2 linked regions of the Serinibacter salmoneus genome follow. The main gene of each other region encodes a partner of the protein of the gene in region 2 in a complex. Links are inferred from orthologs where the notes say so. Each region holds a gene or a part of one and is shown on either strand. Other genes may lie near its edges.

Region 1 (2,961 bases), 1.5 Mb from region 2 along the record:
TGTAGGCGATATCAGCCAGGTAGAGGTCGAGATGTCCAGCGGCGATGTGTCGAGCGAAGTTCCGGTCGCCCGCTCTTGCCGCGCCCTGTATGAAGGCCACAAGGGCCTGCAGGCGCGGGACGACCGTCTCTACCGCCGCGGCCCGCAGGTCCTGGGAGGCGCCGTAGGCGTCCAGGAACTGCCGCGCGCGGTCGGCCTGCGCTGCGATGTCACCGAACCCGTCTGTGTTTCCCGGCCGAGTGAGCGGCGCGAAGCGGTACAGCGCGTACGCGAGATCCCAGGCGCGGGGGCCCGGCCGGGCCAGGTCGAAGTCGATGATCGCCACCGCGATACCGTCGCGGAAGACGCAGTTGTACGGAGCGAAGTCGGAGTGGCAAATGACCTCGACGGGCTCGAGCGCCGGGAGCTGCCAACCTTCGGGTAGCTGAGCGACGCCGCAGGCGGAAGCGTCGTGGTACGCACGGAGAAGTCGACCCGCAGACAGGAGAGCGGCTTCGCTCCGCACTTCCTCGGTGAGCGGGTAGTTACCCACGGTTCCGGGTACGAAGTCGAGAACCTCGCGTCCCTTCTCGTCCACCCCGTGCACCGCGGGTGCGCCGTCGAAGCCTGCTCGGGGCAACTGGTTCAGCAGCGCGTGCACGGCGGGAGTCCACAGGTGAAGCGGGCGCCGCACCGTGTTGCCGACGCGGGTCACGAGGTTGACCCCGCCCCCGTTGAGAGGCTCCTCGGCAGGCTCCGGTGTCGTGCAGCCTGACTGACTTTCTGGCTTCTCGTTCAGGGACATATTCCGACTACCGGTCGACCAACTGCGCGGGTGCGGACCCGAGCCCTACCAGCTGCCGCCTGCCGAGCTCTCCGGCGCCATGTCGACGAAGCGCGCGTAGTGGCCCTGGAAGGCCACGGTGATGTTGTCGGTCGGGCCATTACGGTGCTTGGCCACGATGAAGTCCGCCTCGCCCTTGCGGACCTCCTTGTCGTAGGCCTCGTCGCGGTGCAGCAGGATCACCATGTCAGCATCCTGTTCGATCGAGCCGGATTCGCGAAGGTCGCTGATCTGCGGGCGCTTGTCGGTGCGCTGCTCGGCGCCACGGTTCAGCTGCGAGACGGCGATCACCGGCACCTCGAGCTCCTTCGCGAGGAGCTTGATCGCGCGGGAGAACTCCGAGACCTCCTGCTGGCGGGACTCCACACGCTTGCCGGAACTCATCAACTGCAGGTAGTCGATCACCACGAGCTTGAGGTCGTGGCGCTGCTTGAGGCGCCGGCACTTGGCGCGGATCTCCATGAGCGACATGTTCGGAGAGTCGTCGATGAACAGCGGCGCCTCGGAGATGGCGCTGACCGTGCCGGCGAGCTTGTTCCAGTCCCGATCCTCCATCGGCCCCTGCCGCAGGCGCTGCAGCGGCACCTGCGCCTCGGCGGCGAGCATACGCATGACGATCTCATTGGCGCTCATCTCCAGGGAGAAGACCGCCGAGGTCATGTTGTGGTGGATGGAGGCGGAGCGCACCACGTCCAGCGCCATCGTGGACTTCCCCATCGCGGGGCGCGCGGCCACCACGATCATCTGCCCGGGGTGCAGGCCGTTGGTGAGCCTGTCCATCTCGGAGAACCCGGTGGGCACGCCCACGAACTCGCCATCCCGGGAGACGGCGGCCTGGATCTCGTCCATCGCGCCGACGATGATGTCCTTCAGCGGCTTGTAGTCCTCACTGGTGCGCCGCTCAGTCACCGCGTAGATCTCCGACTGCGCGGAGTTCACCAGGTCGTCCACGTCACCGCCGTCGGTGGCGTAACCGAGCTGGGCGATGCGGGTTCCCGCTTCCACGAGCTTGCGCAGCACGGCGCGCTCGCGCACGATCCCCGCGTAGTAGCCGGCGTTCGCGGCCGTGGGCACCGAGGAGATCAACGTGTGCAGGTAGCCGTGCCCGCCCACCCGGCCGATCTCGCCGCGCTTGCCGAGCTCGTCGGCCACCGCGATTACGTCGGTCGGCTGACCGCGCCCATACAGGTCCACCACGGCGTCGAAGACCATCTCGTGCGCCGGGCGGTAGAAGTCGTTGCCGCGGATCACCTCGACCACATCGGCGATCGCGTCCTTGGACAGCATCATCCCGCCGAGCACGCTCTGCTCGGCCGCGACGTCATGCGGCGGGGTGCGCTCGGACATCCCGGACCGCTGGTCCTCGACCTCGCTCGTTGCCGTCACCGTGAGCCTCCCGACCCCTCGTCGTCTCCGCCGCCTGCATGCCGCCAGCACCGCCGCCTGCACCGCCTGGTGATACGTCATCACGGAGGTCCGACATCCTGCCCCCCGCTGATCAAGTCGGCATCGGGCACCGCCGGGCACACCGCGTGCGTGGCGCCCCGCGTGCGTGCAGCACCGCGTCACGGTAGCCGCCGCATGAGCGCCCGTGCACCGCGGTGCGTGCCGCCTGATCGGGTTGACATCCGGCCCCACGTCTGCGGGTGTGCACAGTCTGTGGACAACCTGGGGACAACTCCGGGTGATACATGTGGACGACACACAGGCCGAACTCACAGGGCTGTGGATCGCCTGTGGACAGCGGCCGAGGATCGTTGGAATTGCAACGATCATGGCTGTGGGGATAACCACAGGTGCCGACGCGCGCCAAATCCACCGCCGCGACACGCCGATCCACAGGGGACGCCCGGCTGTCAACACGTCCTGGACGCCCGCCCCGCCCCAGGAGTCCCCGCGGGCCTCGACCGCGTCGCCCGCGTGGCGGCGTCAGCCCCTCGTGTCACAGTGTCGGCATGACGAGTTCGCCGCCCACCCGCACCCTGGACCGGCAGATCGTCGCACTCGCCCTACCGGCCCTCGGCGCACTGATCGCCGAGCCGCTGTTCGTGCTGATCGACTCCGCCCTCGTGGGGCACCTCGGCACCGATCAGCTCGCGGGCCTCACCCTGGCCTCCACCCTGCTGACCACCGCGGTG
Region 2 (4,591 bases):
GGGTTGCGCGCGAATCCACCGCGTGACCTCGGCGCAGGAACACGCTCGGCACCGTGGCGATGGGACGAACCGGAGCGCGCTCCGCTCCCCCTTGCGGCGGACCCGCGCGCGGCGCACAGTGGAGGGAGCCGACCGTCCAGGAGAGGACCCCGCCATGACCGATATGCGCACCCGATTCGCCACCCAGCCGGGCTTCATCGCCGCCCTGGACCAGAGCGGGGGCAGCACGCCCAAGGCGCTCGCGCTGTACGGGGTGACGCCCGAGGAGTACGACGGCGAGGAGGAGATGTTCGACCTCATCCACGCCGAGCGCACCCGGATCATCACCAGCGCGGCGTTCACCAGCGAGCACATCCTCGCGGCGATCCTGTTTGCCGGCACGCTGGAGCGCACCATCGAGGGTGTCCCGGTGGCTCGCTACCTCACCGACACCAAGGGAATCATCCCGATCCTCAAGATCGACAAGGGCCTGGCGGAGCAGGCCGACGGCGTGCAGGTCATGAAGGACATCCCCGGGCTCGACGACGTGCTCCGCGAGGCCGCCGCGCAGGGGGTGTTCGGCACCAAGGAGCGCTCGGTCATCCACGAGGCGAACCCGGGCGGGATCGCGGCCGTGGTCGCCCAGCAGTTCCAGGTGGCCGAGCAGGTGCTCGCCGCCGGGCTGGTGCCGATCATCGAACCCGAGGTCAGCATCTCGGCGCCGGACAAGGCCGAGGCGGAGGCGATCCTCAAGGCACGCATCACCGAACACCTGGACGCCCTCGGCGACACCCAGGTCGCGCTGAAGCTCACGATCCCGAGCGTGGACGGGTTCTACGCCGACCTCATCGCCCACCCCAAGGTGGCCCGGGTCGTCGCCCTCTCGGGTGGGTACGACCAGGCGGAGGCCTGCGCCCGGCTCGCGCGCAACCCCGGTCTCATCGCGAGTTTCAGCCGCGCCCTCCTGGAGGGCCTGACGGCGCAGCAGAGCGAGGCGGAGTTCGACGCCACCCTGGCGGCCTCGATCGAGGCGATCTACCGCGCGTCCATCGCCTGAACGCCTCGACGCCTGGGTACCTCGGCGCCCGCCCACTCGCCGAGCGATGGGTTGCGCACGATTCCCGCGCGCTACCTCTGCGCAACAGCACGCTCGACGAAGACGGTCCCTGCACAAGCGCACGCTCGGCGACGACAGCCCCGCGCAACAGCACGCTCGACGAACGGGCACCCCCGTGCCCGGGTAGCCCGGCGCCCGAGTAAGCCTGCGCAGCCCACCCGCCGAACGATGGGTTGCGCAGGGCTCGGGCGCGCTACCTCTGCGCAACAGCACGCTCGACGAACGGGCACCCCCGTGCCCGGGTAGCCCGGCGCCCGAGTAAGCCTGCGCAGCCCACTCGCCGAACGATGGGTTGCGCAGGGCTCGGGCGCGCTACCTCTGCGCAACAGCACGCTCGACGAACGGGCACCCCCGTGCCCGGGTAGCCCGGCGCCCGAGTAAGCCTGCGCAGCCCACTCGCCGAGCGATGGGTTGCGCACGATTCCCGCGCGCTACCTCTGCGCAACAGCACGCTCGACGAACGGGGTAGGCGGGAGGACGACGGGGTGGGGATGCTACGAGGCGGCGAGGCGGTGCCGCTCCCCCTCGAGGGTCTGCAGCTCCCCGAGCAACGCACGCGGGTCGTCCGCCGGGTCGGACTGGTTCAGCCGCGCGCGCAGATCCGCGATCCGGCGGGTGAGCCCCAGCCGGCGCAGCCCCACGATCACGCCCAGGGCATAGGAGTCCAGATTCGCCTCCTCGGTGGGCAGCGTCGCCACCGTCATCTCGCGCACCAGCGTGCCCAACTCCTCCGGCAGGCCCGCCAGCACCTCGGTGAGCCACGCCGTCGCGCTCTGCCCTGAACCGCCCTGCCCTGAACCGCCCTGGGCTGGCCCACCCGGCCCCGGCGAGGCCGCCGCCACGCCACCGGCGGCACGGATCGCGTCATGGATGGCGCGGTGGGTGAGGGTGCCGAAGGCGAGCGGATCGAGCGCGTCGAACCCGGCCGCGGCGGACTGCGCGGGGAACTGCAGCGCGACCTCGAGCACCTGGCGCTCCAGGCGGGCCACCGGGTCGTCCGGGATCGGGGTGGGTCGACGGCGTCGCGGCGCACCGTCGCCGTCCTCCTGCGGCGGCGGTTCCTCCGCATAACGGCGGCGGGAGCGGGACTCCTGCCCCACCCGGGCGCGCACGTCGCCGGGGTCCATGCCCAGCCACCCGGCGAGCTGACGGGCGTACTCCGAGCGCAGCGCGTAGTCGCGGATCGTGGCGACCACGGGCGCGGCGAGGTCCAGGCCCGTGACCCGGCCCTCCGCCGTCGTGAGGTTCACCTGGGCGAGCGCCGAGCGGATCGCGAAGGCGAACATCGGGCTCTTCTTCTCCAGCATGCGCGCGAGTGCTGCATCACCCTGCTGCACCCGCACGTCGCACGGGTCCAGTCCCTCCTCGGAGATCGCCACGAAGGTCTGCGCGGCGAACGCCTGGTCCTCCCCGAAGGCCCGCATCGCGGCCTTGCGGCCCGCTTCGTCGCCGTCGAAGGTGAACACCACCTCGCCGCCGATCGTGCGGCCCGAGGAGAGCATCACGCCGCTCGCGCCGGTGGCGGAGTCGCCCAGCAGTCGGCGCACCACACGCACGTGATCACTGCCGAAGGCCGTACCGCAGGTGGCCACCGCCGTGGTGATCCCGGCCAGGTGACAGGCCATCACGTCGGTGTACCCCTCGACCACCACGACCTGACGGTTGCTCGCGATCGCCTTCTTCGCCAGGTCGATCCCGTACAGCACCTGGGCCTTGTGGTAGATCGGGCTCTCGGGGGTGTTGAGGTACTTCGGGCCGGGATCGTCGTCGTAGAGCTTGCGCGCGCCGAACCCGATGACGTCGCCCGCGACGTCCCGGATCGGCCACATCAGCCGGCCGCGGAAGCGGTCGTAGTAGCCGCGGTTGCCCTGGGAGACCAGGCCACCCGCCGCGAGTTCGGCCTGCGTGAACCCACGTGAGGACAGGTGCCGCATCAGGTTGTCCCAGCCCTTCGGCGCGTACCCGACGCCGAACGTGGTGGCGGCCGAACGGTCGAAGCCCCGCTCGGCGAGGAACTCACGCGCCTTGCTCGCCTCGGGGGTGAGCAGCTGCTGGCTGTAGAACTCCGCTGCCGCGCGGTGTGCCTCCACCAGCCGCTGGCGGCGACCCGGTTCCTCGCGGGGGCGGCTGACGGCGCCGCCGTCGTCCTCGTAGGCGAGCTGCACGTTGTAGACGCCCGCGAGCCGCTCGACGGCCTCCACGAACGGCAGGTGGTCGATGCGCTGGACGAAGGAGATGACGTCGCCACCCTCGCCGCAGCCGAAGCAGTGCCACAGGCCCATCTGCGGGCGCACATGGAAGGAGGGTGTGCGCTCGTCGTGGAACGGGCACAGTCCCTTCATCGACCCCACACCGGCGGGCTTGAGGCTGACCTGCTCGCCGACGACCTCCTCGATGCGGCTCGCCTCGCGCACCTGCGCGATCGAATCGCGGGTCAGTCGGGCAGCCATGCGCTCAGTGTAGGTCGCGGGCGCGAACGGCGAGGTCCTCCTGGCGCACCGCTGTGGAGAGGTGCCTCACCCGGGCAGCGACCACTCCCACCCCTCGGCGCCACCCGGCTGATAGGCCACCGAGGCAGCGTCCAGGGCGTCCAGCACGACCAGTCCGCGGTAGGACTCACCGGGGCCGATGAACGGCGGGAGCAGGTCGCTGTCCTCATAGCAGGACCAGGCGCTCGCCGAGGCCGAATCGGCCATCGGCGCACCCTCGGGGTCGTACGGCACGAATGCGTCCGCACCGAGTGGGAGGAGGATGTCCGCGGTCGCGACGTCCGCGAGGGACCCCTCGATCTCGGCGTCCATCTCCGCGCTGACGTCGAGCACGAGGAAGGCACCGGACTCGGGTGTGATGTCGCTGCCGAGACGACCGGGGCAGGAGGCGACTGCGGTGGCCTCGTGGAGCGTGATCTGGAACGCGGCGGACCCTGCGCCCGAGGCATCAAGCAGCATGGCGGACTCCCCGATCCGCTTGACCACGTTTCCTGCGGCGCTCGTGGGCAGCGGCGCGCCGGGTTCACGCTCGAGGTCCCCGGACACTCCTGTTGACTGGCTCTCCTCAGCGGCTGCCGGGTCCCCCAGGCTCGCGGGTGCGCTCACCTGCGCGCTCGCGGGCGGGCCGAGGTCGGGTCCGCTCGTGTTGTCCGCAATCGCGAGGCCGACGGCTCCGGTGAGGACGAATGCCCCCACCGTCCCGATCACGACTCGACGCGTCCGGCGTCTACCGGCGTCAACGCTCATGGCATCGCTCCTCATCAGCCGCGCACCCAGTCCCCGGACGAGATGGCGTAGCCGCCCTGACGCAGCCAGGTCTGGGTCCGCGGGCCTGCCAGGTAGATCCAGGCGCTCACCCCCGACGCCGTGTCTCGGCGTACCCGCACGTACATCTGGTTGGTGGCCGGCTGGCTCGGGTCGTAGCGCTCCAGCCTGTCCACGCGGTCGATCGTCGCAGCCGCTGTCGCCGGGTGCAGGTACTTCACCTCCGCAACGACCGAATGGT

The links. The genes of interacting proteins can lie anywhere in the genome.
Region 1: the proteins of dnaG (region 2) and dnaB are in contact, whole or in part, in a crystal structure (PDB 2R6A), measured with the Geobacillus stearothermophilus proteins. The link is inferred for Serinibacter salmoneus from one-to-one orthologs. Residues at the interface, in WP_049624496.1 of Geobacillus stearothermophilus: Lys456, Leu457, Leu458, Pro459, Ala460, Asn463, Ala464, Leu467, Leu535, Leu536, Ile537, Ala538, Gln544, Glu545, Asp548, Tyr549, His552; in WP_033016901.1 of Geobacillus stearothermophilus: Ser13, Glu15, Ala16, Gln18, Glu91, Leu92, Asp94, Ala95, Val96, Pro97, Thr98, Ala99, Ala100, Asn101, Tyr104, Tyr105, Ile108.

The regions. Positions count from the first base shown.
Region 1 is NZ_PDJD01000001.1:3,109,784-3,112,744, reverse strand. It holds dnaB (replicative DNA helicase), read right to left. Parts: upstream 2,171-2,961; coding sequence 830-2,170; downstream 1-829. Other genes in the region: ATL40_RS13850 (MATE family efflux transporter), read left to right, coding at 2,779-2,961; ATL40_RS13860 (phosphotransferase), read right to left, coding at 1-784. UniProt on the Escherichia coli protein: The main replicative DNA helicase, it participates in initiation and elongation during chromosome replication. Travels ahead of the DNA replisome, separating dsDNA into templates for DNA synthesis.
Region 2 is NZ_PDJD01000001.1:1,632,749-1,637,339, forward strand. The notes cover bases 1,069-3,943. They hold dnaG (DNA primase), read right to left. Parts: upstream 3,547-3,943; coding sequence 1,591-3,546; downstream 1,069-1,590. Other genes in these bases: ATL40_RS07310 (hypothetical protein), read right to left, coding at 3,613-3,943. Also shown: ATL40_RS07300 (fructose bisphosphate aldolase), read left to right, coding at 155-1,036; more of ATL40_RS07310, read right to left, coding at 3,944-4,332; ATL40_RS07315 (gamma-glutamylcyclotransferase family protein), read right to left, coding at 4,347-4,591. UniProt on the Escherichia coli protein: RNA polymerase that catalyzes the synthesis of short RNA molecules used as primers for DNA polymerase during DNA replication.